DNA from 4 places in the Pannonibacter sp. genome. Region 1 is predicted to be linked to each of the others. Evidence: predicted binding sites of a transcription regulator. Region 1 holds the regulator's gene; each other region holds the start of a gene.

Region 1 (7,677 bases):
TCTCCATCGACGGCGAAAACATCTATGATCCGCGCGTTGACCCGGTCCAACTGCGGGCCAAGGTCGGCATGGTGTTCCAGAAGCCGAACCCGTTCCCGAAGTCGATCTATGAAAACGTCGCCTACGGCCCGCGTATTCATGGCCTGACCCGGACCAAGGCCGAACTGGACGAAGTTGTCTCGGCCAGCCTGCAGAAGGCAGGCCTCTGGAACGAGGTGAAGGATCGCCTTGATGAAGGTGGTACGGGCCTGTCCGGTGGCCAGCAGCAGCGCCTCTGCATCGCCCGCGCCATTGCCGTGAGCCCGGAAGTGATCCTGATGGACGAGCCCTGCTCGGCGCTGGATCCGATTGCGACGGCGAAGGTGGAAGAGCTCATCGATGAGTTGCGCGCGAACTACACCATTGTGATCGTGACCCACTCGATGCAGCAGGCCGCCCGCGTGTCCCAGCGCACCGCGTTCTTCCACCTTGGCAATCTTGTCGAGGAAGGCGCAACGCAGGACATCTTCACGAACCCGCAGGACAAGCGTACGCAGGACTATATCACTGGCCGTTTCGGCTGAGTCCTCTGGTCCTCCAACGCGAGAAGGATTTGAACATGTCCGAGCATACCGTCAGTTCCTATGATGAAGAACTGCGCGCGCTGGCCGGCCGGGTCGCCGAGATGGGCGGCCTTGCCGAAGCGCTGGTGAATGACGCCGTGACAGCGCTGCTGTCGCAGGATCTGGAGAAAGCGCACAAGACGATCCTGCAGGACGCCCGTCTCGACGAGTTGCAGCAGGAAATCGAAGCCAAGTTCATCCGCATCGTCGCCCTGCGCCAGCCGATGGGCCAGGACCTGCGCGAGATCATGGCGGCCGGACGTATCGCCAACGACCTTGAGCGCGTCGGCGATCTGGCCAAGAACATCGCCAAGCGCGTCATCGCCATCGATGGCGACTTCAACTCGAAGAAGGCCGCTTTCGGCGTCGAGCACATGGCTGAGCTGGCGCTGAACCAGCTGAAGGCAGTTCTGGATGCCTACACCAGTCACGACGCCGTGGCGGCACAGACCGTTCGCGAACGCGATGACGAGGTGGATGCAATCTACACCTCGCTGTTCCGGGAACTCTTGACATACATGATGGAAGATCCGCGCAAGATCACCCAGTGCGCGCATCTCCTGTTCTGCGCCAAGAACATCGAGCGCATCGGCGATCACGCGACCAACATTGCGGAAAACGTCTACTTCATGGTCACCGGCAACCAGTTGCTGGAAGCCCGCCGCAAGATCGACGAAACCGGCCTTGCCGATCTCGAGAATGCCTGACGCGGGTCCCCGCGTCTGTTTGCTGGAGCGTGTGAATGCCTAAGGTTCTGATCGTTGAAGACGAAGAGCCCTTGAGCCTGTTGTTGCGTTACAACCTGGAAGCTGAAGGTTACTCCGTCGAGTCCTGTGCTCGCGGGGATGAAGCTGAAATCCGGCTGCGCGAAAGCCAGCCGGACCTGCTGCTTCTCGACTGGATGCTGCCGGGCCTGTCGGGCATCGAACTTTGCCGACGTCTACGTGCCCGAGCGGAAACCGAGCGTCTTCCTGTGATCATGCTCACGGCCCGCGGTGAGGAAGCCGAGCGTATCCGTGGTCTTGCGACGGGCGCGGACGACTATGTGGTCAAGCCGTTCTCGATCCCGGAACTGATGGCGCGTGTTCGGGCGATCCTCCGCCGCGCCCGTCCGGAGGTGGTCTCGACCATGCTCCGCGCCGGTGACATCGAGCTGGACCGCGAGACGCATCGGGTCCGCCGCAACGGCAAGGAAATCCATCTCGGCCCGACCGAGTTCCGGTTGCTCGAGTTCCTGATGACCTCGCCTGGCCGCGTCTTTTCCCGTGAGCAATTGCTCGATGGCGTCTGGGGCCATGATGTGTATGTGGACGAGCGGACGGTGGATGTGCACGTCGGCCGTTTGCGCAAGGCCATAAACAGGGGCAAGGTGAAAGACCCGATCCGCACGGTGCGCGGCGCAGGCTACGCCTTCAACGACCAGTTCGCGGTTGCCATCTGATCAACCCGGCCAGTGCCTTGATCCGAGAAAGCCCGTCACGTGCGGGCTTTTTGCTGTGTGCGGCGTTTTTCGCAGGAGATGAAAAAGGCCCGCCGGGCGATCGCTCCGGCGGGCCTTAACCTGGGCGAGGGGACCACAGACTGGTTGGCCCCCTCTGAGATCTGTATCAGGCGCGAGCGAGTTGCTTGCGGTCCTTGTCGCGCCGGCGATCATTGACCGGCTGATAGGCGATGCGGCAGTGATGCGCGCAATAAGGCACGCCAGGATCAGAGTGGCGACCGCAAAAGTAGAAGTCCTGGGTGCTTGGATCGCCAATCGGCCACTTGCAGGTGCGTTCGGTCAGGGTCAGGATTGTTGCCCGCTCGGTGATCGGAACGACTTCTGCCATCGGTTCCACCTGCGGCTCGACGTCGAGCGCGGCTTCTTCCATGGGTTCCATTTTCAAGGCCGTTGCCCCGCGGCTCTGCGCCACCGGTGCCTGTGCCGGACGTGGCGCAGACGGCGCAGCACTTGCGGGTGTGCGGGCCCGCCGCGGCTTCGCCGTCGGCGCAACCGCCTTGGCGCGTCCGGACAGTCCAAGCCGATGCACCTTGCCGATCACCGCATTGCGCGTGATCCCGCCGAGTTCGGCAGCAATCTGGCTCGCGCTCAGGCCATCCGACCAGAGCTTCTTCAGCAGTTCCACGCGTTCGTCAGTCCAGCTCATCCGTCACACCCCGCCGTTTCCGGCTGTAGATTGTAAATTTAGGCAGTAACCAGTTGTTAAGGCGCGCATGCTCCGCGCCCAACGTGGCATATCCAGTATGATTTGGTGATCTACAGCACGAGATGTCGTATCCGACAGACAGGACAGTACAATGGCGGCCAAAAGCGAGGCAAGGAGACGGGGCACATGAACCGGGGACGAAACGACTTTTCCCCAGATAACGCCGCCCCCAGTCCGCGACACTCGGCAGTGGCGGATTCGCGCCAATTGCATTGACAGGCGCAGCGTTGGGCGGTGTATAAACGTCGCTCGTTTCTTGTGCCGCCTGTCACGGGCGGCACAGTCCGTTTTGGCATCCCAATACGTATCCCTGAACCGGAGAGGTTTTCCGGGGCAAGTAGCCCCGACCCCCGCATGAGGAGTTGAGCATATGACGGCGTCGGCACTTTTCGGCACCTACGCTCGGGCGGAACTTGATTTCGTCCGTGGAGAAGGCGTGTGGCTGGAGACGTCGGATGGCCGCCGATTTCTCGACTGTGGTTCAGGTATTGCCGTAAATGCCCTCGGTCATTCACATCCCCATCTTGTCGCTGCCCTGAAAGATCAGGCGGACAAGCTCTGGCATGTCTCCAACCTGTACCAGATGCAGGGTCAGGAGAAGCTGGGACGGCGGCTGACGGAGGCGACTTTCGCAGATCGGGTGTTCTTTACCAACTCCGGCGCCGAGGCGATGGAGGCCTGCTTCAAGACGGCGCGTCGTTTCCATTATGCCAATGGCCATCCGGAACGGATCGACATCATTACCTTCGAAGGCGCCTTCCATGGCCGTACCATCGCGACCATCGCAGCCGGCGGCCAGGCAAAGTACCTTGAAGGCTTCGGGCCGAAGGCTCCCGGGTTCCTGCAGGTTCCCGCTGGCGACCTCGACGCGCTGAAGGCCGTCATCGGTCCGACCACGGCTGCGCTCTGCATCGAGCCGGTGCAGGGGGAGGGCGGCATTCGCGAGATCCCGGCCGAGTTCCTGCGCAAGCTGCGTGAGATCTGCGACGAGGAAGGCATCCTGCTGATCTTCGACGAGATCCAGACGGGCGTTGGACGGACGGGCAAGCTGTTCGCCTATGAATGGTCTGGCATCCATCCGGATCTGATGGGCGTTGCCAAGGGCATTGGCGGCGGTTTCCCCATGGGGGCCTGCCTTGCCACCGAAGCCGCATCCGCCTGTATGGTGCCGGGCACTCACGGCACCACCTTCGGCGGCAATCCGCTGGCGATGGCCGTCGGCAATGCCGTGCTTGACGTGATCCTTGAGCCGGGCTTCCTCGAAGAAGTGCAGCGCAAGTCGCTTCTGTTCAAGCAGCAACTGGCCGCCGTAATCGACGCTTATCCTGAGGTCCTGCAGGAGACACGTGGGCGCGGCCTGATGCTCGGCCTGAAATGCGTGCGTCCGAATACGGAAGTATTGGCCAAGGTCCGTGCCAACGGCTTGCTGGTTGTGCCTGCCGGCGACAACGTGTTGCGCATCCTGCCGCCGCTGACGATCTCCGATGCCGAAATCGGCGAAGCCGTCGCCCGTATTGAAGCCGCCGCCAAGGCCGTCGCGGCAGACGTTGCCGCCGAGAAGGCCGGAGCCTGATACCATGTCCCAGTCCCTGCGTCATTTTCTGGATCTCACCGACTTTGAGGGGGATGAGCTGCGCGCCATCCTGGACCTCGGCCGCAAGCTGAAGCGCGAGCGAAACGGCGTGCGCCGCGGCGAAGGCCCGCTGGCTGGCAAGGTGCTGGCAATGGTGTTCGAGCAGCCCTCGACCCGGACACGCATCTCCTTCGATGTGGGCATGCGCGAGCTGGGCGGTGAGACGCTGATGCTGACCGGTGCCGAGATGCAGCTTGGCCGCGGCGAGACCATCGCCGATACGGCCCGTGTTCTGTCGCGTTTCGTCGATGCGATCATGATCCGGATCCTGAGCGAGAGCGATCTCAAGGAACTGGCCGCCAACGCCACCGTTCCGGTGATCAATGGTCTTACCAAGCGCTCGCATCCGTGCCAGATCATGGCCGATATCATGACCTTCGAGGATCATCGCGGCTCGATCAAAGGCAAGTCGATTGCCTGGACCGGCGACAGCAACAACGTGCTGGCGTCCTGGATCCATGCGGCGCCCCGCCTCGGTTTCGAGATGCGCATTGCGACACCGGCAGAACTGGCCCCGCCAGCTGATCTCGTCGCAGCAGCGCGGGCCAAGGGGGCCTCGATCGTCGTGACCGATGATCCCTTTGAAGCCGTCAAGGGCACAGACTGCATCGTCACCGATTGTTGGGTGTCGATGGGCGATGACGACGAAGAAAGCCGTCACGACCTGCTCAGCGCCTATCAGGTTAACACGCGTCTGATGGCCGAGGCGAAGGCCGACGCGCTGTTCATGCATTGCCTGCCGGCCCATCGCGGCGAGGAAGTCACGTCCGAGGTGATGGATGGGCCGAATTCAGTGGTGTTTGACGAGGCAGAGAACCGGCTGCATGCGCAGAAGGGTATTCTCGCCTGGTGCTTCAACGGCGTTTGAGGGCGGATCCGTGGCATTCGACATTGCAGCATATGGACTGACGCCGGCCGGAGCCGATGCGGTCCGGCCTTTCACGGTTGAGGGGCTGGATGTGCGCGGCCGTGCGGTTGCGCTCGGTCCGATGCTGAACCAGATCCTAGACCGGCACGACTATCCGGCTCCCGTGGCGCGGTTGCTGGGCGAGGCCATCGTCCTGACTGCCTTGCTCGGGACGGCGCTGAAGTTCGACGGGCGTTTCACCTTGCAGACCCAGTCGGATGGCCCGGTCTCGATGCTGGTTGTCGACTTTTCCGGTCCCGATGCGATCCGCGCCTATGCCCGCTTCGATGCCGAGGCGTTCGGACATGGCGCGTCTGCAGAAACCGCTGATCCGGCAACCTTGCTGGGTCGCGGCCATCTTGCAATGACCATCGACCAGGGCAAGCACATGCAGCGCTACCAGGGCATGGTCGAACTGGATGGGATCTCGCTTGAGGAAGTTGCCCGCCGCTATTTTGCGCGTTCGGAGCAGATCCCGACCGAGGTGCGTCTGGCCGTCGGCAAACTGTTCACCCGCCGTGAAGGGCAAGCCCCGGGGGAGGCCTGGACCGCAGGCGGCATTCTCGTGCAGTTCCTGCCGGAAGCGCCGGAGCGCATGAAGCAGGCCGACCTGCATGGTGGTGACATGCCGGAAGGCGCTGAGGCGCATGTCGTCGAGGATGACGACGCCTGGATGGAGGCAAAGAGCCTCGTCACAACTGTCCGAGACGACGAACTGACCGATCCCGAGATCACGGTCGAGCGGCTGCTGTTTCGCCTGTTCCATGAACGGGGCGTGCGCATGTTCGATGCCCAGCCGATCGCTGACCGGTGCCGGTGCACGCGGGAAAAGATCGAGGCGATCCTCGTCAATTTCTCCGAGGAGGAGAAATCCGAGATGGTTGAAGACGGCAAGATCGTCGTGACCTGCGAATTCTGCAGCACCCGCTATGAGTTCAAGGCTGAGGCCGTCTGATTGTTGCGACAGATCGCGACAAATGACTGATTGCCGCTGACCCGTGCCCGTGATTACCGTGACTTGAGGGATAGATCACGGTGCGCGTGCGCCGTTTGCCCGGCAGACCCTGTGTGTGCCTGCAGACGGCCATCAGGTCATCTTCCTTGGTCTGGCAACGCTGTTCGGGTACCCCTGGGCAGATCAACCAGTGTCATGGCTGATCCAGCGCACCTGTTCCCGCTGTATAACGGGAATGAAGGAGGCGCTGCGCGTGCTGCAGGCTGTCGAGACAAAGCGGGACATCAAGGTTCCGGATCAGGACGAAACCCAACTGCCTGTTCCCCGGCCAGGGAGCGGAAGATCTGTCCTTGTATTGAAGGCCCTGCTGCAGTCGGTGCTAGCGTTGGTGGTGCTGGCTGGCGCGGTGATGGGGATGCGGCACTTTGTTCTGACCAAGCCAGAGGTGCCCAAACGCCCGGCTCAGGAACAAAGCTATGCCGTTGAGACCCTTGCCGTTCGGCTGGCCGATCACACCCCTGCCATTCGCCTTTATGGCGAGGTGACCGCCGGGCGCGAGGTTGACCTGCGCTCGTTGGTCGCCGGTGAAATCATTTCCGTCAATCCCGAACTGAAAGCGGGTGGGAGCATCCGGAAGGGCGCTGAGCTTGTCGCTGTTGACCGGTTTGACTTCGAAGGGGCTGTGCGGGAGGCGCGTGCCAATCTCCAGGAAGCAGAGGCCCGGAAGATCGAGATCGAGAGCCGGGTCGCCCTGTCCCGGGACAGCCTGGAGCGGGCCCGTGAGCAACTTGCATTTGCTGAAAGGGACCTGGAGCGGGCCGAACAGCTGCGCCAGAGCGGCTCCGTGACCGAACGGGCGCTCGACGAGCGGCGTCTGCTGGTATCGCAGCGCCGACAAGCCGAGGAACAGGTGCGCAACACCCTGGCGGTTGAAGAAACAGGCATCGAGCAACAGGCAGCGGTCATCCAGCGGCTGCAATGGCGTCTTGAACTGGCCGAGCGCAATCTCGCCAGCACGGTGCTGCTCGCTCCCTTTGATGCTGTCGTGCGCAGTGAAGCTGCCCAGGTCGGGCGGCTGATCAATGTCAATGATGTGGTTGCCTCGCTCTATGCGCGCGACGAGCTGGAGGTGCGCTTCACCCTCTCCGACAATCAGTACGGCCGGCTGATCGCCCAGACTGGCTCACTTGTTGGACGTCCTGTAGAGGTCTCCTGGGTCCTGGGAACCGAGCCGGTCCGGTACCGGGCGAATGTGGACCGGGTTGGGGCCGATGTGGCCCGAACCCGGGGCGGTGTCGATGTCTTTGCCAGGGTGGTGACGCCGGAAGGTGCCGTTCCTCTGCGCCCTGGCGCATTCGTCGAGATTTCTATTC
Region 2 (7,677 bases), on a different contig from region 1:
GCGCCAGCATATGCGCAGCGTCGAACTGACGGAAGGCGAGCCGGTCGCGAACATTGGCCCAGGACACGTCGCGCACCAGATCGAGTTGCAGCCCTTCACGCGCGGCAAACCCCAGTTCGGACGCCGCAATCAGGATCGAGGCATCGACGAGCGGGATGAAACCGGCCCGCACCAGCCGCGTCTCGCGCCGGCCGATCGCTGCTGCAAAGGGTTCACCGCTCGATGTCTTGGGGCTTGCGTTCATATCCTCAGGCTCCCTGTCGGCGGCGGGTCACAGCAGCAAGCTGGCCGCAGTGACAACGCTTTGGGCGATGTCCGCCATCTTCTTCTTTTCGTTCATTGCGGTTTGTCGCAGCAGGGCGAAGGCATCGGCCTCCGACAAGCCGCGCGACTGCATCAAGATACCCTTGGCCCGTTCGATGATCTTGCGTTCTTCCAGCGCATTGCGCGCATCGGCCAGTTCCCGCTGCAGCCGCGCGAAGGCATTGAACCTGGCAATCGCCATGTCGAGGATCGGCTTCACCCGCTCCTGTCTGAGGCCGTCAACCACATAGGCCGACACCCCGGCATCGACGGCCGCTTCCAGCATGCCGCTGTCGGATCGATCAACAAACATCGCGATTGGCCGCTGTGCTGCGCGGGAGACCTGAAACAAATGCTCGAGTTGGTCGCGGTTGGGGTTTTCCAGATCGATCACGATGACATCCGGATCGATATCCAGAATGCGGCGCAGCAAGCCGTCCATGGTCGTGACGAGAATGACCCGTTCGTGCCCAGCCTCCCGCAATCCGCGCTCGATGATCGCGGCGCGGATCTTGTTCTCATCGATCACGAGTACAGTAAGGGCGTCCATACCCCATTATGCGGCGCAGCAAATGCAGCGCAACAATCAGGCATGCGCATTTTTTAGGCATTCGCGAGCGGAGCACCTGGATCCTTTACAGCGTAACTGCAAAGGCGCCGAGGCAGAGCCTATTGATGCGGCGTTTGACGCACTTTCTCAAGGCAGATGCCCGCATTGCCCCATCGAGGCCAAAGGCGCGTTCAGCCGGGACAAGCGGCAAGCTCCCTTGCTGAGGCACAACACGCCCCGGACGACTGCCCGCGTCAAGGCTTCACGAACTGGGACAGATACTCATCGGAATAGTCGACCTCAAGCTCAACCCAGACCGGCAGGTGATCGGACATCTGATGCGTGACCCACGTTTTCCAGTAACTGTCCCAGGTCCAGCGGTCACGGGACGGATCTGCAGGGTCGCGGTTCGCGAGCGCTGCATAATGATCCTTCTCGCTGTCAAGAAACAGGATGCTGCGATAGTCGATCTTGCCGGACCGCAGCAGCTTTACTTTCTGCCCTTCGCCTGTAAACGCAATCTGATCATAGTGTTTCGTGCCGCCGAGATTGGTTGGCCCGAATTCCGGCACCGTGAAAGCCCGGCTGGTCAATGCGGTCATGGTCGGGTCCCGTGGCCCGACGATGTTCAGATCGCCGAGAAGGATATAGACCTCGTTCTCGCGCTTTGCGCGTTCCTCGAGGATTTCAGCGATCGCCGCGATCTCGGCGACCCTTTTGGCTTTCTTTTCGCCGCGTTCATCGCCGAAGTAGATGTGCGCGCTGCACAGGATGAAACGGAACCAATGCGCCTGAAATGCCGCAAAGAACGGCGTTCGGGCAAACTGCGGCTTGCCCTCCGGCTGCACGATTTCACCAACGAGATTGCGGAAGAACACCTTGGCCTTGTTGTAGAGAAAGGCGATCCGCTCATCATTCCCCTGTCGGCCAACCGTAATGTCTGTGACAAAATAGTCCCAATTCGGACCAAGCAGGGTAACCAGTCGCTGCAAAGGCCGGAGGTCATTGCGGATTTCCTGGACCGCGCAAATGTCGAACCGGTCGATGATCTCGGCGAGATAGTGATAAGTCTCACGCAGCCGCGCCCCACCCTTGCCGCTGTCGAATTCGCGGATGTTCCAGGAGCCTATGATCAGCGAGTTGCTGCGACGCCCCTGGGTGATCTGGCTTGCGAGTTCCTGGCGCAGGGCAAGAAGCTTGCGGGCGATGAAATCCGCATGTGCCGCATCGGTTTCGCGGTACCCGCGCAGATCCTTGTACATGGCCATGGTCTTGTCTCCTGCGCGTGGGGCACATCAAAACACTGTGGTCCACCCTTCCCGGGCAACGTCCTGCTTCTGGTAGATAACCCTGTCCGTGATCGTACCGTCAGGGGCAACGAGCTGGATGCCCCCCTTCTTGTTGGACAAACGCGGGCCGAGCGGCGTGGCGGTCAGACGAACCCGCAAGGTCTCCCCTGCCCCCAGCAATCCCTTCAGTTGTTCCGTGCGGCCGCTCATGTCAGCCAGCGTCCAGCCGGTCAGGTCGATGGCAATATCGGTCCGGTTGAGAACTGTTACGGTCTCCTCGCCGTCTTCAGGCGAAGCACTCGGATCGATCAGCGCCGCAAGGATCGACAGGGCGGCCGTCATCGGATTGATCGCTTGATCCGGCTCGGGCTTGGCCTTCAAAGGATGGCCGGTCTGGGCATTCGTCGACCAGTCCTGGCTCTGGAAGGCAAGAAAGATCGCCGTCCATGTATCGGTTTCACCGAAATGAATGAGCAAGGCACCGTCCTGATTGACCCCATTCGAACTGGCAAAGCTGCCACGTGAGCCCTGATTCATGTGGATGTCATGAATGCCATTGCCAGGCAGAAAGCCGAAATAGGCATCCGGCTTGCCCGGTTCCGGCCCCCAGACCTCTCCAAACGCGTAGAAACTGATGTGATGATCCTCGGCAATCGCAGTCTCGACCAGGGGTTCGATGAGATCGCGCAGGTCATTGGCTGGGCCGCTTCGCTGGAACGGAGCGATTTCCATGTCCTCCCGTCGCACGATACCACCACGCACATAGTCGAGCGCCAGGTGCGGTCGATCCCGACGGATGTCCGTGATACCGGCAGGCAGTTGTTTCAACTCAGATAAAATCGGATGGGCGAAACTGTGCTGGATATCGAACAGGAGGTCATGCGGCGCCTGCTTGGACCGCACATTGACGGCAATGCGATAACTTGTCCCGAGGGCCTCAATTCGGATCTCGATGTGGGGACTGTCATCATCATCAAGGGTCATGGCTGAGGCAATGCCCTTGAGGAGCCCGTAGTTCTTCAAGGCCATGCCAATCTCCACCCGAAGGGCACCAGCCAAACCCGGCTGCGCCGCCAAATACAAACTACTTTAGATTGATCCTGCGTAACGTCAATTTTGTGACGCAGGGATATGTTCCGAACCTGTCCGCCTGTCGCCGGCTTGACCCATGACCGTGCCATGTCACATTGACGTGAGGCAGAAACGGGCGTGATTCGGCTTGGTTTCCTGCAGTCGGGCAGATGAACGGGGACGGTGGTGGCAGAGACCGGTTGGATTGAACTCTTGCGCCGGGTAGCGGCGCTGGGTCTGGCGGTGCTGGGCCTGGCCGGCGGGCTCAGCGTGTTTTCGCCGATCACCGGACTTGTCTGCCTTGCTGCTGCCGTCGGGGTGTATGTCGGCTTGCCCTATCAGACACCGCCAACCGGTTCAGTCCAGCCGGACTGGCAGCCATCGATCCTCATGTCGGATATGATCGGATTTGCGGTCGGCGTGCCGTTCTTCAGCCTGCCGCTTCTGGCTGCAGCCGATATGCCGACCCCGGCAGCATTTGTTTCAATGCTGTTCTTCCTCCCGGCCTCGCTGTGCTTTCCGATTTTCTACCTGTCGGCACGCCAGGCAACATCCTATGCCCGGTTCTTCGGCAACGGCTTCGAGGTGACGGAGTTCGGCCTGACCATGCGCCTGCGTTATACCGATCTGGCACGGGCCGAAATACGGATCTGGCAAATGAAGCGCGGTCTTTCGCTGCTGTCGCCGTTCCTGGACCGGCGACACGGGGTGACGCTGGTGGCCGGATCCGCTCCCTCGAAGACGCTGCGGCTGACCTCAAAAACAGGGGCCGTTTTCGTTATTTCGACGGAGACAATCCCTGATCTTGAACGCATCTTCGTCGACATGGACCGCGCCGGCATCGAGTTGCCGAAGGGATTGTCCGATCTGGGACGGCGCCGGATCCGCAGGGTACGGGAAAAGCGCTGGGGCAAGGTCGAAGACACTGTTCCAGCTCCGGCACCAGGTTTGGACCGCCTGCGCAAGCCGCGTTGAAGTCAGGCATTTTCCGCCAAGTCAGGGCTGAACGTTCCCGGTCTGGCCCGGATGAGGGTATTCGGTTCTGCTTTTGCGACAAATGGAGCGCGCCGATTGCTTCATATTGCCTTTCGGGCAATGCTAATGTCCTGTTGGACCGGGGGCGAGCAAACGGGGCGGCGCACAGCACATGACTTTTGACCAGATTTTCGTCTTGCTGTTGCTGGCTCTCGTGTTATTTGGTTTCATCAAGGAAATATATCCACCGGAACTGACCGCGCTGGCCGCCTCTGCCGTGCTGATAGCCGTCGGAATTGTCGACACGAAAGAGTTCCTTGGTGTCTTCTCCAACAGTGCGCCAATCACGATTGCCATGATGTTCATCATCAGTGCAGCGCTGGAGCGGACCGGCGTGCTGCAACTGGCTGGCAACGTCCTGGAGAAGCACTCGAAAGGATCGTATCTGCGGGCTGTCTTCATCATGATGCTGTTCGCAGTGACGGCCTCTGCCTTCATGAACAACACTCCCGTGGTAATCCTGCTGACGCCAGTGATGATTGCCGTGGCCACCGGGCTTGGCACGACCCCCTCGAAATTCCTGATCCCACTGTCCTATGCTGCGATCTTCGGTGGCACGCTGACGCTGGTTGGCACCTCGACCAACATCCTGATGAGCGGCATCACGCTGAAGGCCGGCCTAGAACCGATCGGCATGTTCGAGATGACCCTGCCCGGGCTCATCCTTGCGTCGGCAGGCCTTGTCTACATGATCTTCGCCGTGCGTTACCTGCTGCCGGAGCGTCAGTCGATGGCGGGTTTGCTGAGCCAGGGCGGCACGCGCCGTTTCATGGCCAGGCTGCTGATCCCGGCAGGCTCCCGCTACGTTGGCAAGAGCCTGGAAGACCTGCCGTTCACGGGGGCCGGCACCCGGATCCTCGACGTGCTGCGCGGCGAGCACTCGATGCGCCACCGGCTTGACGACCTGACGCTGATTGCCGGCGACCGGATCGTGATGAAGACCGGGACAGGCGAAATCCTGGCGCTGAAGGAAGATGGACAGATCGAGTTCCGGGATGTCTCTGACCAGGGGTTCGAGCCGGTTGCTGCCGCGCAGACCTTGATGCTGGAGGCCAGCGTCGGGCCGAACTCGCATCTCATCGGCCGGTCGCTGAGCGCGCTGAACCTGCGCCGGACCTACGGCGTCTATGTGATGGCCGTGCATCGCCAGGACCGCAACATCTCGGACGAGATCGACCACTTGCGCCTGCAATTTGCCGACACGCTGCTGCTCGAAGGACCGGCGGAAGGGCTGCAGCGGCTGGCCGAGGACGAGGGCCTGATCAACCTGTCCGCGCCGCAGGAACGCGCCATCCGCAGGCAAAAGGCTCCAATCGCCATTGCCACCATCATAGCTGTCATGGGACTTGCCGCCCTCGGGATCATGCCCATCGAAGGGCTGGCCGTGATTGGCGCGGTCGTCGTGATGCTGACGCGCTGCATCGATCCGGTCGATGCCTTCGAGGCTGTCGACTGGCGCATCCTATTCCTGATCTACGGCATGCTTGGCTTCGGCATCGGCCTCGAGAAGACGGGGGCTGTGGAACTGATCGTCGACAATGCCATGGCCCTGATCGGCCATGCCCATCCGATGCTGGTGCTGGCCGTTGTCTATGTGCTGACCTCGGCGCTGACCGAACTGGTCAGCAACAATGCCGTCGCCGTATTGGTGGGCCCGATTGCCATTGCATTGGCCCAGCAACTTGGGCTGGATCCGCGCCCCTTCATCATGGCGGTGATGTTCGCCGCCAGCGCCAGCTTCGCAACGCCGATCGGCTATCAGACCAACACATTCGTCTACAGCGCCGGCGGCTACAAGTTCCGCGACTTTCTCATCGCCGGCGTGCCGCTCAACATTCTCTGTGCCGTTATCGCGGTGCTTGTTATCCCGCTGTTCTTCCCGTTCTGACGGCAAACAGCCTGATCACAGCCACGCCGGCTTGCGCTTGTCGAAGAAGGCGGAAATGCCCTCGTGCGCTTCCGGGTCTTCCCAGCAATCGGCCAGCCGCTCGATGGTGGCGGCAATCACCGCCTCGGTGATCGGCGTGCCAAGCGAGCGGGCGAGCGCCTTGGCGCGGGCGACTGCGCCGGGGGCCGCCGCCAGATAGGGCTTCACCTCGCGCTCGATGGCCGCGTCCAGTTCGTCCGCCGCCACTACCCGGGCCACGAGATCGAGGTCGCGGGCTTCCGCCGCATCGAACAGGCGCGCCGACATGAACACCCGCCGCGCCTTGCCCTCGCCCATGCGGGCGACAACATAGGGGCTGATGGTCGCCGGGATCAGGCCGAGGCGCGTTTCGGTCAGGCCGAACTTCGCGCCGTCCACGGCGATGCAGACATCGCAGACGCTCATCATGCCGATGCCGCCGCCGAAGGCCTGGCCCTGCACGCGGCCGATCAGCGGCTTGGGCAGCTCGTTCAGCGCCTTGAGCATCAAGGCCAGCTTGCGCGCCTCGGCGATGCGCGTCGCCCGGTCGGCGGTGAACTGCGCCCGCATCCAGTCGAGATCCCCGCCGGCACAGAAGCTTGCCCCCTCGCCGGTCAGGATGACGACGCGCACGGCGGGATCAGCCCCCAGCTCGGCCGCTGCCGCCGTCAGCTCGGCAATCATGGTCGCAGACATCGAATTGTGCTTCTCGGCCCGGGCCAGCGTCAGCGTGGCGACCCCGCGCGGGTCGGTTTCGATGCGAATGGTCTCGAACATCTCAGGCCTCCTCACGCAGGGAACGGGCAAAGGCGGCGGCTTCCGCCAGCTTTTCAAGGTCCAGCCCCGTCTCGTAGCCGTGATCGGCCAGCAACCGGGCGACGGCCTCGGTCGCCACGTTGCCCTTGGCGCCGGGCGCATAGGGGCAGCCGCCGAGACCGCCGACAGCTGCATCGAACGTCCGCAGCCCCTTGTCGAGGCTGACTTCGATATTGGCGAGCGCGTTGCCGCGCGTGTCGTGATAATGGCCGGCGAGGCGATGGGCGGGCACCTTTGCCAGAACCGCATCCAGCATCCGGCCGATGCTCTCCGGCGTGCCAGCGCCGATGGTGTCACCGAGCGAGACCTCGTAGCAGCCCATGGCAATCAGCTCAGCGGCCACATGGGCGACGCTTTCGGGCGGTGTCGGGCCGTCATAGGGGCAATCGGTGACGCAGGAGACATAGCCGCGCACCGGAATGCCGTCGTCCTGCGCCTTGTCCAGCAGCGGACGGAAGCGTTCCAGGCTCTCGGCGATGGAGCAGTTGATGTTCTTCTTGGAAAAGCCCTCGGAGGCCGAACCGAACACCGCCACCTCGTCGGCGTGGGCGTTGCGCGCGGCCGTGTAGCCCTTCACGTTCGGCGTCAGCGCCGTGTAATGCACCGAGGCCTTGCGGCGGATGCCGGCCAGCACCTCCGCCGCATCGGCCATCTGCGGCACCCACTGCGGGCTGACGAAGCTGGTCACCTCGATCTTGGCGAAGCCG
Region 3 (7,677 bases), on a different contig from region 1:
CGACTCGAACGGGCACTCCCTCACAGGAAACGGATTTTGAATCCGTCGCGTCTACCAATTCCGCCACAGGGGCCTGTGTCGTGGAGCGCGACTATAGCCGCAAAGCTTCAGCCGTCAATCGCTTTGCCGTCGCTATCCCCGCCCGGCTTCGCCTTTGCTGCGCGCCATTGAAAAGCGCAAGGGTCGACACCAGGCGCCGTGACAAAACGCTGCTGCACCGCTATGCAGTCTGGCATGTTTCTAGGGGATTGCGACCAAACATGTTGAGACGCCTTTACGACTGGACCCTTTCGCTTGCCTCCGGCCCGCGTGCGCCGGCTGCTCTCGGTTCGGTGTCCTTCATCGAGAGCTCCTTTTTCCCGATTCCGCCAGACCTGCTGCTGATTCCGATGGTCATCGCCAAGCGCGAGAAGGCCTGGTGGTACGCGTTCCTGTGCAGCATCACATCGGTGCTGGGCGGTGTACTTGGCTATTTTATCGGCGCAGTCCTGTTCGAGCAGATCGCCCGGCCGATCCTCGACTTCTATGGCTACATGGACAAGTTCGACCAGTTCAGCGTCATCTTCAACGAATGGGGCTGGTGGTTCGTGTTCTTCGCCGGCCTGACGCCATTTCCCTACAAGGTGATCACGATCTCCGCCGGTGCGACCGGGCTGTCGATGCCGGTGTTTCTCGTGGCCAGTATCGTGTCGCGCAGCTTGCGCTTCTTCATCGTAGCCGGATTGCTCTATTTCTTCGGGCCAGTGATCCGTGACTTCATCGAAAAGCGGTTGGGCCTTGTTTTCACCGTCTTCGTGGTGCTGCTGTTCGGCGGATTTGCGCTGATCAAATTGCTCTAGGGAAGACAGTCGCCATGATGACCGGCACAGACAGAGGGCTTCTCGCCCGCGCAGCGACCTGGCTGCTGATTGGCGCAGGAAGCCTTACCATTGCCACGGCCTGGGGGTTCCAGCTGATTGGCGGATATGTGCCCTGCAAGCTCTGCCTCGAGCAGCGGGTGCCATATTACGTCGGGTTGCCGCTGGCGCTCCTGTCGCTGCTTGCCTTGCTTGCTCGCCGGTACGGCCTTGCAACGGCGTTGTTGCTTCTCGTGGCAGTGGTCTTTGCCTATGGTGCCGGATTGGGGGCTTATCAGGCCGGGGCGGAGTGGCAGTTCTGGGCCGGTCCCTCCGATTGTGGCGGTGGCTCGGCGGCGCCAACCTCGGCGGCCAACATGCTTCAGGCCCTGCAGACGACCCGTGTCGTCTCCTGCACCGAAGCGAGCTGGCGCATGCTGGGCTTGTCCTTTGCCGGCTGGAACGCCATTGCCTCCGCCGGGCTTGGCCTGCTGGCGCTTGGTGCTGCAGTCTTTGCCCGCAAAGCCGGTAAACCTGCCTAGAACAGGAGACAGGGCATGGGAGAACGGGAACGGCGGGAGAAGGCGCGGGCGGAAGACGCACGCAAGGCCATCGACCGGGTCAACGCGGAGAGCGAAACGATCCTCGGATCTTCGACGCGGCGCATGGCCACAAGGGCGCGGGACCATCTGGGTGGAGCGGACAAGGACCAGAGTGACCGTATCGAGGTCTGGGGCACGCGGATCGGCCGTTCGCTCGGGCTCATCGTTGCGGCGGGTCTTCTCATCTATCTCGCCGCTACCTATCTGGGATGAGCGGTCGATGGCCGCCGCGTGCCAACAGGTGACCTGAGACGTTGAGTGACAAAATTTCCCTCTGGTCCGGCCTCAGTGCTCCGGACCTTGCCACGTTCGAGGCCATCGCCGCCGAGGCCTACGCCGGGCTGCCCGACGCGTTCCGCGCCCTGTGCCGCGACCTTGTCATCAGCATCGAGGATTTTCCGACTGATGAGATGCTGCAGAGCGTCGAGCTGGAGGATCCGTTCGAACTGCTCGGCCTGTTCCAGGGCGCTGGCATGCCGGAGACAGGGGGCGCGTTCTTCACCGGCCAGGAACCGAACCGGATCTGGTTGTTCCGCCGTCCGATCCTCGACTACTGGGCCGACTATGAGGAAAGCCTTGGCGATGTGATCGCGCACGTCCTCATCCATGAGATCGGCCATCACTTCGGCCTGTCCGACGAGGACATGGAAGCACTCGAGGCCGCGGCGGACTGACCGCGCGGCCTCGATAAATGTCAGGCGCTGAGAGCGATTACTTGGCTTCTTCGGCCTTGGCGCGCTCGATCGCTTCAAGGATCATCTTGCGGGCGACGTCCGGGCCTTCGATGCCCGTCACCTTCACCCACTTGCCGGGCTCCAGATCCTTGTAGTGCTCGAAGAAGTGCTTGATCTGGGCAATGGTGATGTCCGGCAGGTCATCAACCGACTGCACCTTGTCATAGCGCTTGGTCAGCTTCGAGCTGGGCACGGCGATGATCTTCTCATCCATCCCGCCTTCGTCTTCCATCATCAGCACGCCGATCGGGCGGCAGCTCATGATGGCACCCGGCACGATCGGACGCTGATTGGCAACGATCACGTCAATCGGATCGCCGTCGCCGCACAGGGTGTGCGGAACAAAGCCGTAGTTCCCCGGGTAACGCATCGGCGTGTACAGGAAGCGGTCGACATACATCGCGCCTGCGGCCTTATCCATCTCATACTTGATCGGCTCGCCACCGACGGAGACTTCGATGATGACGTTGATCTCTTCCGGCGGGTTCTTGCCAATCGGCACGGCATCAATACGCATGGGATTGCTCCTTGAGTTGGTGCGCAGGTCTATTGCAGCCCGCGTTGCCGCGCGCAAGGGGCAAGTGCTGCGTTGCAACGAAAAGCCTATGTGCCGGATGAGCAGAGGATGAAATCTGGGGCGGCAGGGCCGGGCAGTCAGCCGGCCCGGGCAGGCCAGCAGTAAACCAGAAGCTCAAGCTTGCGCCCCCCTGTGCTGTGCCAGGTCCGGTTCGCCAGCTTGCCGCCCATGGCCCGGTAGAAGCCGCAGGCAGGCGTGTTCTCGCCCAGAACCCTCACGGCCAGCCCTGCCATGCGCTTGGCCTCGAGATTGGCTCTCGTGGCCTCGAACAACTGCCGGCCGAAGCCCAGACCCTGATAGTGGGGGTGGAGATAGAGTTCATAGATCTCGCCACCCGACGCCAGGCCGCGCATCCGGCAGGGGCCGGAGGTGGCGTAGCCGGCAACTTCTCCGCTGACTTCCAGGAGGTCGATGCTGACGCCACGGGACAGGGCATCCGCCCACCAGCGCGGAGAGCGGTTGGTGACCAGCCGTTCGAGGTCGAGGCCGTCCAGAAGGCCGCGATAGGCACCACGCCAAGCGGCGGCATGAACGTCAGCAAGGGCTGCTGCATCCGTTTGTCGGGCCGGACGGGTTTCGACGAGCTGGGTTCTCATGGGGAGATGATACAGAAGCGGCTGGAACTCGCAAAAGGAACCTTGCGTCAGGACACTTCAGCCGGGCGTTTTTCCGTGGCGCGCAGGCTCTCCGGCTTCGGCACGGGCTTGCCTCGGGTGCGGACATGGGGCGGGATCGGACTGCGAACATGAAAAGGGCCGGCGACAAGGCCGGCCCTTCAGGTGCCCCGCCCGCGCACGCGAGCACTTTTGTCCGGATTGGTCTGAGCCTCGGGGGGCTGGGGGGCTGATGCGTACCGAGGACCAGTCCTGTCCGAACCGAACGGGGATGATGAAAATATGGGAGGTCAATTTGGCCGGTGCAGGGCCCAAATAAGGCAAAAGCAAGATTTTTGAGCGGGTGGAACGGTTTGACGGCTAGGCTTGACGAGGGTTGCCAAGGTCTTGCCAAGGTCTTGCTGGGCAGGGCATCATGACAGGCACGTGACATGCGCCTTGTGGGATCGGGAACCTACCCGCAAGGTCGTGGAGATCCCGACGGGCGACTGCGCCCGGCAGCAGGAGGCGTCATGAACGAGTGCGATACCGAAGCATCCGAACGCAGTGGCGAGCGGACCAGTGCCATCCCGCTCGCCGTGTCCCCGGCGCCTCCCGCCCGCCCGATCGTTGCCTTCGATCGACGCGAACTTGACCAGATCCTGAGACTTTACGGGCGAATGGTGGCCGATGGCGAATGGCGCGATTACGCCATCGACCTCTTGAAGGACAAGGCCGTCTTTTCCGTCTTCCGCCGCTCCAGTGAAATGCCGCTGTACCGGATCGAGAAAGATCCGAAGCTTGCCCGGCGCCAGGGAGCCTACAGCGTCATTGCCTCCGGTGGCATGATCCTCAAGCGCGGCCACGAATTGGCCTCCGTGCTCAAGGTTCTGGACAAGAAGAAGCATCTGAGACTTGTCGACGCGTGAGTTTGCCTGCCGGGCGGTTCATGGCCGCGCCTGCGGTTGTGAGTCGTGTGCGGGATGACGAAAAGGGCTTGTCTAAAGCAAGAGGCCCGTGCGTTATCTGGGCCTAAGCTTCTTGACAAACCCCGACCTCATCGAAGTCATCCCGGCCAAGCGCAGCGCCGAGCCGGGACCGGAGGGTCGAGGCGTCAATGTATCGATCAGTGAACCCTAGAGAGACCATGGCTCTCCGGTCCCGGATCTCCGCTCCGCTTCGCCCGGGATGACAAAAAAGACTTTTCAAAAGCAAAAGGCCCGGGGCATTGCCCGGGCCTTTGTTTTTCCGTTTGATCCTGCCGCTTATTCGCGGTTGCCGAAGAGCTGCAGCAGCATGAGGAAGAGGTTGATGAAGTCGAGGTACAGACGCAGGGCGCCCATGATCGACTTCTTGGCAGCCACTTCGCTGTCATCGCCAGCGTAGTACATTTCCTTGATCTGCTGGGTGTCGTAAGCGGTGAGGCCAGCGAAGACCAGCACGCCGATGACCGAGATCGCGAACTGCATGGCCGACGAGGCCAGGAAGATGTTGACGATCGAAGCCAGCACGATGCCGATCAGGCCCATGAACAGGAACGAACCCCAGGCCGACAGGTCCTTCTTGGTGGTGTAGCCGAAGAGGCTGAGCGCACCGAAGGACACGGCGGTGATGAAGAACACGCGCGCGATGGAGCCGCCGGTGTAGACTAGGAAGATTGACGACAGCGACACACCCATCAGAGCGGCATAGACCCAGAAGGTGATCTGCGCGGTGGACGCGCTCATCGACTGGATGCGGAAGCTCAGGAACATCACCATGCCGAGCGGTGCCAGCATCACGACCCACTGCAGCGGGCTGCCATAGAGGAGCACGCCAAGCTGCGTCAGGAGTGTGTCACCCATCTGTCCCGCAGCCTGGGACGGATCCTGGGTAACGGCAAAATTCGCGATGCCAAGGGCGAACAGGCCGGTGATGGCCAGGCCGATGGTCATGTAGTTGTACACGCCCAGCATGTAGGAGCGCAGGCCCTGGTCAATGCCGGCATCGGCGTAGCGGCCGGCGACCGCGTAGGGCGTCTGGTTGTTCCGGTCGAACGACGACATGTAACTTATCCCCTTTTGGCAACGTGGAGGCGGAGGCCTCCAAACTCGTTTGCCATGGAATATGGGAAAAATACGTTACTTGAACAAGACGGTCCTTACGAAAAAACCATTACAGATTGTCCATGTGCGCCGATGCTCCGGGCTCAGAGGTTCCTGAGCACCGGGGCGGGCTTCTTACCAAGGACCCGCCATGTGCCGATCAGGCCAAAACCGACCGTCAGGACGAGGGCTCCGAACACGGCGCCTGCGGCTGTGGCCGGCAGCAAGGTGAAACTGCCGCCCATGATCCCGGTGATGACATACCAGGCCGCAGCGGCCCCTGCGGCCAGCGCGAAGAGGGCGGTTGCGAGGCCGAGAATGGCGTATTCCAGCGCATAGGCGAAGATCAGCCTGGCTCGCGTTGCGCCGAGCGTCTTCAGGATCACCGCGTCATAGATGCGGCTGCGATTGCCGGCTGCCAGTGCGCCGGCAAGGACGAGCACACTGGCGATCAGCGTGATTGAAGAGGCGGAGCGGATCGCCAGTGCAAGCTGCTCTACAATCGAGTTCACCTGCGACAGGGCGTCCTTCACCCGGATCGTCGTGACGGTCGGAAAGGCGGAGGACACTGACTTCAGCAGGGACAGCTCCCGCTCGGTGCTGACATCGGGATCCCAGGTGACGGTCATGAGATGCGCATGCGGCGCGCCGGCGAAAGTGTTGGGCGAGAACACCATGACGAAATTGATTGCAAGGCTCTGCCATTCGACGGTGCGCGTGTTGGCCAGCCGCGCCGTGATTTCACGCCCGAGGACGTTGACGCTGATGGGTTGTCCGATCTTGAGCCCCAGGCCCGCTGCCAGTTCGGCGTCGAAGGAAACGAGCGGTTCACCGCTGTAGTCCGCGCTCCACCACTGTCCCTCCACGAGCTTGGAATTGGCGGGGAGGGTGGCCTCATAGGTGATGCCCCGGTCGCCGCGCAGCACCCAGGCGGCGTCAGGCGTGGCAGCGACCTGATCAGAGGGGACCCCGTTCACTTTCGTCAGGCGTCCGCGCAGCATGGGGACGCTCTGGATCTTGCCGTCCGCCGCTTCCTGCCGAAGCAGGGCTTCGAAGGCGTCCCGTTCGCCGCTCTGGATGTCGATGAAGAAGAAACTCGGGGCTTTTTCGGCAAGGGTCGCGTTGAGTTCACGGCGCAGGTTGCCATCGATCAGGGCGAGGGCGACCAGCAAAGTCAGGCCGAGACCGAGCGACAGCACCACCGAGGGGGTCAGCGCACCGGGCCGATGGATGTTGGCAATCGCCAGCCGCAGGGCGGTGGAGCGGACCATCGGGGCCCGGCGGGCCAGCATCATGATGCCGCGCGCCACCGCGATCAGCAGAAGGAACGAGGCCGCTGACGCGCCGACGTAAACCAGGGCGATGCGCTTGTCATGGGCCAGGAGGATTGCGATCGCGGCAAGGCTGAGGGCTGCACCAGCGGTGGCCAGCAGATAGCGGCGGCGCGGCTGGCTGCGCCTTGCATCGACCTGATCCCGAAATAGCGCCGTCGGAGGAATGTCATGGGCGCGGCCCAGCGGCCAGAGGGCGAATGCGAGAGCCGTCAGGAAACCGTAGAGAAGGCCGAGGCCCAGTTCCACCGGGTAGACCGACATGGCCAGCTGGATCGGCAATACGCCGGCAAGCGCGGCGCCGGCGACAAAGGGCAGGATCGCGCCGATCACAAGCCCGATGCCGATGCCGATGGCGGCGATCAGCATCACCTGGATCAGGTAGATCGAGAACACCAGGTTGCCGGTTGCCCCGAGGCACTTGAAGCTGGCGATGACCTCGCGCTTGGTCTCCAGAAAGGCTCGCACCGCATTGGCAACACCAACACCGCCGACGACAAGAGCCGTCAGGCCGACGAGGGAGAGGAACTGCGAGAAACGTTCGATGTTTCGCTGCAGGCCCGGCGCTGAATTGGCGCGGGACTGGATGCGCCAGCCGGCGTCGGGGAACTTCGCCCGCGCCTCGCTCATTTGCGCGCGGGTGGCCTCATCGGACGTGCCGGGGGCAAGCCGGACACGGTAGGACCAGTTCACCAGGCTGCCGGGCTGCACCAGTCCGGTTGCGGGCAGGGCGCTGTCCGACAGCAGGAGGCGCGGACCGAACTCGAGCCCTTCGGACAGCTTGTCGGGCTCGCTGGCGATAATGCCGGTGACACGAACCATGCTGCGGCCAAGCGACATGCTGTCGCCGACTGTTATTCCGAGCCGGGCCAGCAGCGAGGCATCGGCGAGGGCACCGGGCACCCCATCAGGTCCAGCCG
Region 4 (7,677 bases), on a different contig from region 1:
CTGTCCGCCAGCATCGATTTTGCCGTGTCGTCCACCTCAGCCTTTGCCAGCGGCGACCTGCTGGAGGAGTTCCTGCAACTGGCTCGTGGCAACCGCGCCCAGCTACTTGTCCCGCCGGGTGCGCTCGGCGGCATTGATGCGCTGGCAGCGGCCTCGAGGCTCGACCTTGCCAGCGTCCGTCATGATATCATCAAGCCGCCGGCCGCCTGGCGTGGCACGCCGGCTGAAAACGCCTGTAACCTGGCTGCGCTGGCAAAGGCGCATGTCTTTTTCGAGGGGACAGCCCGGCAGGCCGCCGCCGCCTATCCTCAGAACGCCAATGTTGCCGTCATTTCGGCTCTTGCCGGCATCGGGTTGGACCGCACCGAGGTGGCGCTGGTTGCTGATCCGGGGGCGGCCTGCAACATTCATCGCATCCGCGCCAGCGGAGCCTTTGGCGAGATGGACCTCACCCTCACCAATCGCCCCCTGGCGACCAATCCCAAGTCCTCCGAAATGACCGCCCTGTCGCTGGTCCGCCTGATCGAGAACCGCGCCGGCGCCCTTGTGCTGTGACCCTTGCCGGATCCCTTCGAAGGCAATCCGGCCGAAAGGAAAGCCGACATGTCCGACCTGCCCGCCACTCCAGCCTCGCTGATCGCCGAAGGCAACTGGCCGCGCGACCGGCTGGATGCCGACTACACCGCGCGCGACTGTGTCGCCCCGGATGTCTTCACGGCGATCATCGGCCAATATACCTCCCGGTCCCTTCCGGCCAGATCGATGGCCGGCGCGAAACTGGATCTCGTCTATGACCCGGTGAGCCGGGAGAAGCTCGACCTCTTCGGCACACGCCAGGGCGAACTGCGGCCGCTGGTGCTGTTCATACATGGCGGCTACTGGCGCGCCCTGTCGAAGGAGCATTCCGCTTTCATGGCCCCGATGCTCGCCGATCTCGGCATCGCATCGGCAGTTCCGGACTACACGCTTGCGCCCGGCGCAAGCCTGACCGAAATCACCCGTCAGATGCGGACGGCCCTTGCCTATCTCTGGCGCGAGGCGGCCGCCCTCGGCATTGATCGCAACCGCATCGTGGTCACCGGCAGTTCCGCCGGCGGGCATCTGGCCGGAACGCTGATGATGTCCGGCTGGCAAAAGGACTTCGGTCTGCCCGGACAGGTGTTGAAGGCAGCACTTCCCCTCAGCGGGCTGTTCGAGCTGGCCCCGATTGCCGGCAGCCATGTCCAGGACTGGATGCAGCTGACGCCGGAGGAGGTCGAGATGCTGAGCCCGCTGCGCCATCTGTCCGGCGCGCCGCGGTCCGTCATTGCCGTCGCCGAACACGAGACACCGGGCTTTCACCGCCAGACCCGGGCCTATGCCGATGCGCTTGGCATGCCGGAGATCAGGGCCCGTGACCGCAATCACTTCGATATCGTTTTCGACCTCTGCGATCCGGCGACCGACGTCGGACAAGCGCTGCTGAAACTCGTTACGGCCTGACAACAGTGCGCCGTCCGGTGCGCGCGCTTGACGAGCAATTCCAGCACGAAAGGCAAGCCGGTCTTGCGTCCCTTGTTGCCCGGACGCGACGAGATGGAACAGGCTTGGCCGCGCCGGGTTTGCCAACAGTGCCTTTGTGTCAGCAACAGCCATCACGCGCCGTGGCGCAGAACCCCTGAATCGGTCCCCGAACCTTGCGCCGGCCCCATTGGGAAATGTCCGGCCGAGGAACGGCGAAGCTCAATTTCCCGTCAGCGACGGCAGTTTTGCGCAAGGACCAGCAACAGCATTCATAGGTACTTGTATTGAGCCTGATAGGTGCGTGTTTCATGACGGGGGCGCGACAGTTCGAGCCAGGAGCCCCGTATCCGCTTGTGTTTTTCCGGTCGTGATTGTCATGAGATTGTATTGAAGTTTCAATCTGGTCTCAATGCAGATGACGATCGCTGCTGCATTGTCACTGAAACTTCATTTTCAATTTAGGTTCTGCAAAGGATTTGTCATCGAGTTGTAACAAACCCGTGGCTCTTGTCGGCTCAAGATGAGAACAAACAACGGGGCGTCCGGTGATCACCTTTGAAGGCGTAACCAAGCAGTTCGGCTCGCGCACAGCCGTCAACAACGTCACCTTTTCGATCGACAAGCCGCAGATGGTCGGCATCATTGGTCGGTCCGGTGCTGGCAAGTCGACGCTTTTGCGTATGATCAACCGTCTGACGCCTGCGTCCGCCGGCAAGATCATGTTCGACGGCCGCGACGTGCTGAGCCTTACCGGGGCTGAAAAGCGCCGCTGGCAGCGCGATTGCGCCATGGTGTTCCAGCAGTTCAACCTTGTGCCGCGTCTTGACGTAGTCACCAATGTGATGCTCGGCCGTCTCAATGGCCACTCGACCCTGAAAAGCCTGTTCAACGTCTTCAGCAAGGAGGACATCGAGCGTGCTCTGATGGCTTTGGATCGCCTTGGCATTTCGCAGGAAGCCATCAAGCGCGCCGAAGAACTCTCCGGTGGTCAGCAGCAGCGCGTCGCCATCGCCCGCGCCCTGGTCCAGGAGCCGCAACTCGTCCTCGCCGACGAGCCGATCGCCTCGCTTGATCCGATGAATGCCCAGATCGTTATGGACGCCCTGCGCGAAATCCACGACCGCGACAACAAAATCGTCATCTGCAATCTCCATACGCTCGACACCGCCCGCCGCTATTGCGAGCGCGTGATCGGCATGCGGGACGGGGACATCGTGTTCGACGGCGCTCCTGAAGCGCTGACCACGGATGTTGCCCGTGAGATCTACGGTGCGGATGACAGCTTCAACGAGGCTGCAACTTCCACCGCCCTGGAGGCGCCCGCAGCGCATCCGCACCTTTCTTCAGTTTCCGCCGGGCAGATGACCCCTGCGGCAGCGGCGGTTTGATCCGCTGCACCCCTTCCGTCATCACTCGTCTTTATCCTCGGAGTAACCGGATATGACCCTTTTCTCGAAGATTGCGTCCGCTGCCGCAGTCAGCATGATCGCCCTGATGGCCACCCCGGCTCTCGCTCAGGAAAAAATCACCGAATTCCGCATCGGCATCCTCGGCGGTGAGAACTCGTCCGACCGCCTGCGCTCCAACGAGTGCATTCGCGCCAAGACCGAAGAGCTGCTCGGCGTTCCGACCAAGATCTTCGCTCCGGCCGACTACAACGGCGTGATCGAAGGCCTGCTCGGCGGTAACCTCGACATGGCCTGGCTCGGCGCTTCTGCTTATGCCAAGGTTTACCTGACCGATCCGGAAGCTGTTGAGCCGGTTCTCGTCAAGGTCAACGTCGATGGCACCTTTGGCTATCATGCCATCGGCTTTGCCCGCGCTGACAGCGGCATCAAGTCGCTGGACGACCTGAAGGGCAAGAAGTTTGCTCTTGGTGACCCGAACTCCACCTCGGGCTACCTCATCCCGAGCTATGAGCTGAACAAGGCTGGCTATTCCACGAAGAACGGCGAGTTCTTCTCGGAAGTCGTCACCTCGGGTGGCCATGAGCAGTCGATCGTTGGCGTGTTCAACGGCGACTATCCGGCCAGCGTCACCTGGGCCGATGGCCTTGGCGAATGGGAAGATGGCTACAACTCGGGTGCCCTGCGCAAGGCTGCCGACGCTGGTCTGGTCGACATGACCCAGCTCGTCGAGATCTGGAAGTCCCCGATCATCGTCGAAGGCCCGATCGTTCTGCGCAAGGCCCTGCCGGAGCGCGTCAAGGTCGACATCACCGGCATGCTCGCCTCGCTCGGCTTCATGGACAAGGAATGCGCCTACAGCTTCATGGCTGGCGAAGTGCTCGGTCTCAAGCCGATCAACCACTCCGCTTATGAGAACATCGTCGAAGTTCGCCGCGCTGCCGGCAACTGAGTTCGTCTGACTGACTTTGGCGGCTCCGGGTTCACCCGGGGCCGCCTTTTCTCAACAGGAGTTCGGAATGGCCGTGATCGACCTTGGCACCAGCGTGCTCGCCATGCGCCGGCAACGGCAGTTGTATTCGTTTGGGGCTGTGCTTCTCGTCGTCGCCATGATGGCCTGGGGCTACAGCGAAGCAAATGAACTCAACTCAGGCAGTTTCCTGACCGGCCTCACCAAGTTCTTCGACTATCCGTCCGAGATCGTGATCGAAGCATGGGATCTTGGGCTCTTCGGACTGCTTGGTCTGATGTGGCATTTTTTCCCTGCCCTGATCGAGACCCTCAACATCGCGTTCGTCGCAACGATCATTGGCGGCTTCCTTGCGATGGGCCTGTCCTTTGCGAGCACGCGCAACCTGGATGTCTGGCCTCCGTTGATCCCGGTGACGCGCCGCGTCATGGATGTCATGCGTGCCTTTCCCGAGTTGGTCATCGCGCTTTTTCTGATCTTCCTGCTTGGCTCAAGCCCGATCCCGGCCATGATCGCGGTGGCCTTCCACACGGCGGGTGCGCTCGGCAAGCTGTTCTCGGAAGTCAACGAGAACATCGACCGCAAGCCGATTGAAGGTTTGAAAGCGGTCGGCGGCAGCTGGATCCAGCGCATCCGTTTTGCGGTCCTGCCGCAGGTCGCGCCGAACTATCTCAGCTACTTTCTGCTCCGCCTTGAAATCAACGTGCGTGCTTCGGCGATCCTTGGCTTCGTCGGCGCCGGCGGCATCGGCTCGGAACTGCGCCGGTCCATCGGTTGGGGCCAGGGGGCTGGCGATGACACGGCGGCTCTGTTCCTGCTGCTGTTCCTGGCCATCATCATCATCGACCAGACGTCCTCATACCTGCGCGCCCGGTTGACCGGCGCAGCGCGTCACTGACGGGAGCACAGGACAATGACCGCCGCCACCCTCCCTTCGGGATCCAATCTCGAGCTTGCCCAACGCGCCATTCGCGACCGTATGATGCGGGCCGTTGGCATTCCCCTGCTCGTTCTTGCCTATCTCGCCTATGCCTGGATGGCATTCGATGTATCAGCCATCCTCGGCAACGCGGATCCGCAGCGCGCGGCACTGCTCGGCGTCGACACGATCTATCATAAGGTCCATGTCGAGCAGAACCTGCGCCGTGGTGATTTGACGATTGCAATCGAAGGCGAGCGCACGGCCACCTATGCGAAGGGCACCAGCCCGGAGTGGGTTGCAATCGAGGGCAATCGGACAACCATTGATCTCGGGGACGGATACCTTGCCCAGATCGACGGCCCGACGCTCGAATTTAACGTCCCGGACTACGGCCTTATCATCGCGACGGTTGTGGACGACAAGGTTCAGGTGACATTGCCCGGACCGACGCCTGAGTGGATTACCGGAAACGAACAGAAATTCGACGCGCGTCCCACGTTTGATCGCCGTGTCCAGGTCTCCAGGTCGAAGATCGAAGTGCATCGTTACTTCTTTGGGTGGGAGAATTTCTGGTTCCCGTTCAATTCGCCCCTGCACGGCATGAGCGCTGGTGCAGTCATGTCCCTGGTGTTTTCGGCGGACCGTCTCGATCCTGCGCAGTCGAATGCAAGCCTTGTGTGGAGCACTTTCTGGGGCAATCAGGACTGGCAGCATGGGGTCATTGCTGTCGCCCTGTTCGAAACGCTGCTGATGGCCGTCCTCGGCACCTTGACCGCCTTTATCCTGGCGCTCCCGCTGGCATTCCTTGCGGCTCGGAACTTCACGCCCTCCATGGCGGTCCGGTTTGCAGTGCGGCGATTGTTCGACTTTGTCCGTACAGTGGACTCGCTGATCTGGTCGCTGATCTTCATCCGCGCCTTCGGCCTCGGCCCGCTTACCGGTTCACTGGCAATTGCCATCACTGATATGGGTACGCTTGGCAAGATGTTCTCCGAAGCACTTGAGAACATTGACGGAAAGCAGCTTGAAGGTGTTAACTCGACAGGCGCGAACCAGTTGCAGTCCTATCGTTTCGGCGTCATTCCGCAGATCCTTCCGGTACTCTTGTCCCAGGGCCTTTACTATCTGGAATCCAACACCCGTTCGGCCACGGTGATCGGGGCGCTGGGGGCAGGTGGTATCGGTCTGGTTCTTGTCGAGACGATGAAAACCTCCCGGGACTGGGAGAACGTGGCCTACATCATCATCCTGACCCTGATCCTGGTCAGCGCTATGGACAGCCTGTCGAGCTGGCTGCGTCGCAAGCTGATCGAGGGCAGCAACTGATCCCCATGGGTGTTGTGATTGAAGAGGGCGCTGCCGGAACCGGTGGCGCCCTTTTCATTTGCATTGACCGTTGTCGGCAATCGGCGAGACTGCCGTCTCCTGTCCGTTGGCCTTCAGCTGCCGCTCCGGCATAGTGGAAAGACCAGTGGAGAAGCGGCGATGACGATTCGGAAGTGGACACTCGCACGGCAGACGGGGGCAGGCCTTTTGCTGGCTGCGGCTGTCCTGTTGACGAACGCCGGCCCTGCACAGGCCATTGAAGCCTGTGTGGCGCGCCTGTCCCGTGAGGCAGAGGCTCAGGGCATTCGCCCCGATATCATCGCCCGTATGCTGGCGACCGCCAAGGCAGATGAGCGGGTCATCCGCTTTTCCTCGAGCCAGCCAGAGTACGAGACGCCCATCTGGGACTACATGGCCTTTCTGGTCGACGAACAGCGGATCAAGGATGGCGAGGCTCTGCTGAAGCAGCACGCCAAGACGCTGGCTGCGGTCGAGAAGGCCTTTGGCGTCGAACGGCATGTGGTCGTCGCGGTCTGGGGCATTGAAAGTGACTACGGCAAGGCCAAGGGGGATTTCTATACCCCTCATGCCCTTGCCAACCTGGCCTGCGCCGGTGGCCGGCGGGCCAACTATTTTCGCGATGAACTGATGAAGACGTTGCTCATCGCCAATCGCGGCGACGTTCCCGTCGACAAATTCCAGGGCTCCTGGGCCGGGGCCTTCGGGCAGACGCAATTCATGCCCACTACCTATCTGCGCCTTGCCGTCGACTTTGATCGCGACGGACGCAAGGATCTGGTCGACACCACAGCCGACGCGCTGGCCTCAACCGCGAATTTCCTTAAGGACGCTGGCTGGGAAAAGGGCCGCCCCTGGGGCTATGAGGTCAAGTTGCCGAACGGCTACAAGGGCCCCGTCGGGCGCCGGGAGCGGGCGACCCTTGCGACCTGGGCCAAACGCGGCCTTGTGCGTCTGGATGGCAAGTCGCTGTCGGGGGGGCTGGAGGCCGGCCTGATCCTGCCGGCCGGAAACGCGGGGCCCGCCTTTCTGGTCACGCGCAATTTCGACGCCCTGTTTTCCTACAACGCTTCGCAATCCTATGGTCTGGCAATCGCGCTGCTGTCACAGCTGATATCCGGCGGTGAACCGTTCAAGGCGGCCTGGCCGACCGAGGATCCGGGCCTGTCACGGGCGCAGCGGCTCAACCTGCAGAAGCGGCTTGCGGAAAAAGGCTTTTACAACGACGAGATCGACGGACGCGTCGGTCCTGCGACGCGGGAAGCAATCAAGCGGGCCGAGGCAAACTATGGCTTGCAGCCGACCGGTCGTCCGGGCTACCGCATCTATCAGGCGCTGGGGGGCGACTGATCCAAACGGGCAGGGCGTGTCAGGTTCACGGGTGTGGCTGGAGGAGAGCCGCGCCGGTCGGGAGTAGCGGATGACCGGAACGATCCTCACGATTGCCCAGCAGAAGGGTGGCTCGGGCAAGACTACAGTCACGACCCATCTGGCGCTCGGTCTGGCGCATGCCGATCCGCGCCTGCGCATTG

Evidence for each region. Region 1 encodes PhoB, which activates phosphate uptake and scavenging genes when phosphate is short. Its sites were predicted from a motif close to TGTCATNNANCTGTCAT; they were not measured.
Region 2: a site for PhoB is predicted at 3,250-3,266, ahead of ACTIFE_RS15455 (DUF2278 family protein). Genes of this name have one in related genera too.
Region 3: a site for PhoB is predicted at 3,779-3,795, ahead of ACTIFE_RS16535 (DUF2794 domain-containing protein). Genes of this name have one in related genera too.
Region 4: a site for PhoB is predicted at 1,981-1,997, ahead of phnC (phosphonate ABC transporter ATP-binding protein). Genes of this name have one in related genera too.

The regions. Positions count from the first base shown of each region.
Region 1 is NZ_JBHYDX010000006.1:76,206-83,882, forward strand. Features, by position in the region: gene pstB (phosphate ABC transporter ATP-binding protein PstB) at 1-563, shown strand, start outside; gene phoU (phosphate signaling complex protein PhoU) at 599-1,309, shown strand; gene phoB (phosphate regulon transcriptional regulator PhoB) at 1,345-2,043, shown strand; gene ACTIFE_RS06025 (GcrA family cell cycle regulator) at 2,210-2,749, opposite strand; gene ACTIFE_RS06030 (aspartate aminotransferase family protein) at 3,180-4,382, shown strand; gene argF (ornithine carbamoyltransferase) at 4,387-5,310, shown strand; gene ACTIFE_RS06040 (Hsp33 family molecular chaperone) at 5,321-6,304, shown strand; gene ACTIFE_RS06045 (efflux RND transporter periplasmic adaptor subunit) at 6,558-7,677, shown strand, end outside.
Region 2 is NZ_JBHYDX010000022.1:50,218-57,894, forward strand. Features, by position in the region: gene ACTIFE_RS15440 (CmpA/NrtA family ABC transporter substrate-binding protein) at 1-244, opposite strand, end outside; gene ACTIFE_RS15445 (ANTAR domain-containing response regulator) at 272-853, opposite strand; gene ACTIFE_RS15450 (endonuclease/exonuclease/phosphatase family protein) at 1,108-2,121, opposite strand; gene ACTIFE_RS15455 (DUF2278 family protein) at 2,149-3,171, opposite strand; gene ACTIFE_RS15460 (hypothetical protein) at 3,400-4,188, shown strand; gene ACTIFE_RS15465 (SLC13 family permease) at 4,361-6,136, shown strand; gene ACTIFE_RS15470 (crotonase/enoyl-CoA hydratase family protein) at 6,152-6,931, opposite strand; gene ACTIFE_RS15475 (hydroxymethylglutaryl-CoA lyase) at 6,933-7,677, opposite strand, start outside.
Region 3 is NZ_JBHYDX010000025.1:51,989-59,665, reverse strand. Features, by position in the region: tRNA gene ACTIFE_RS16570 (tRNA-Leu) at 1-73, opposite strand, end outside; gene ACTIFE_RS16565 (YqaA family protein) at 261-839, shown strand; gene ACTIFE_RS16560 (disulfide bond formation protein B) at 854-1,378, shown strand; gene ACTIFE_RS16555 (hypothetical protein) at 1,394-1,651, shown strand; gene ACTIFE_RS16550 (metallopeptidase family protein) at 1,693-2,112, shown strand; gene ppa (inorganic diphosphatase) at 2,150-2,689, opposite strand; gene ACTIFE_RS16540 (GNAT family N-acetyltransferase) at 2,827-3,345, opposite strand; gene ACTIFE_RS16535 (DUF2794 domain-containing protein) at 3,876-4,271, shown strand; gene ACTIFE_RS16530 (Bax inhibitor-1/YccA family protein) at 4,608-5,387, opposite strand; gene ACTIFE_RS16525 (ABC transporter permease) at 5,531-7,677, opposite strand, start outside.
Region 4 is NZ_JBHYDX010000020.1:13,130-20,806, reverse strand. Features, by position in the region: gene ACTIFE_RS14505 (aspartate dehydrogenase) at 1-555, shown strand, start outside; gene ACTIFE_RS14500 (alpha/beta hydrolase) at 604-1,482, shown strand; gene phnC (phosphonate ABC transporter ATP-binding protein) at 2,049-2,891, shown strand; gene phnD (phosphonate ABC transporter substrate-binding protein) at 2,944-3,861, shown strand; gene phnE (phosphonate ABC transporter, permease protein PhnE) at 3,929-4,777, shown strand; gene phnE (phosphonate ABC transporter, permease protein PhnE) at 4,793-6,127, shown strand; gene ACTIFE_RS14475 (lytic murein transglycosylase) at 6,287-7,495, shown strand; gene parA (ParA family partition ATPase) at 7,566-7,677, shown strand, end outside.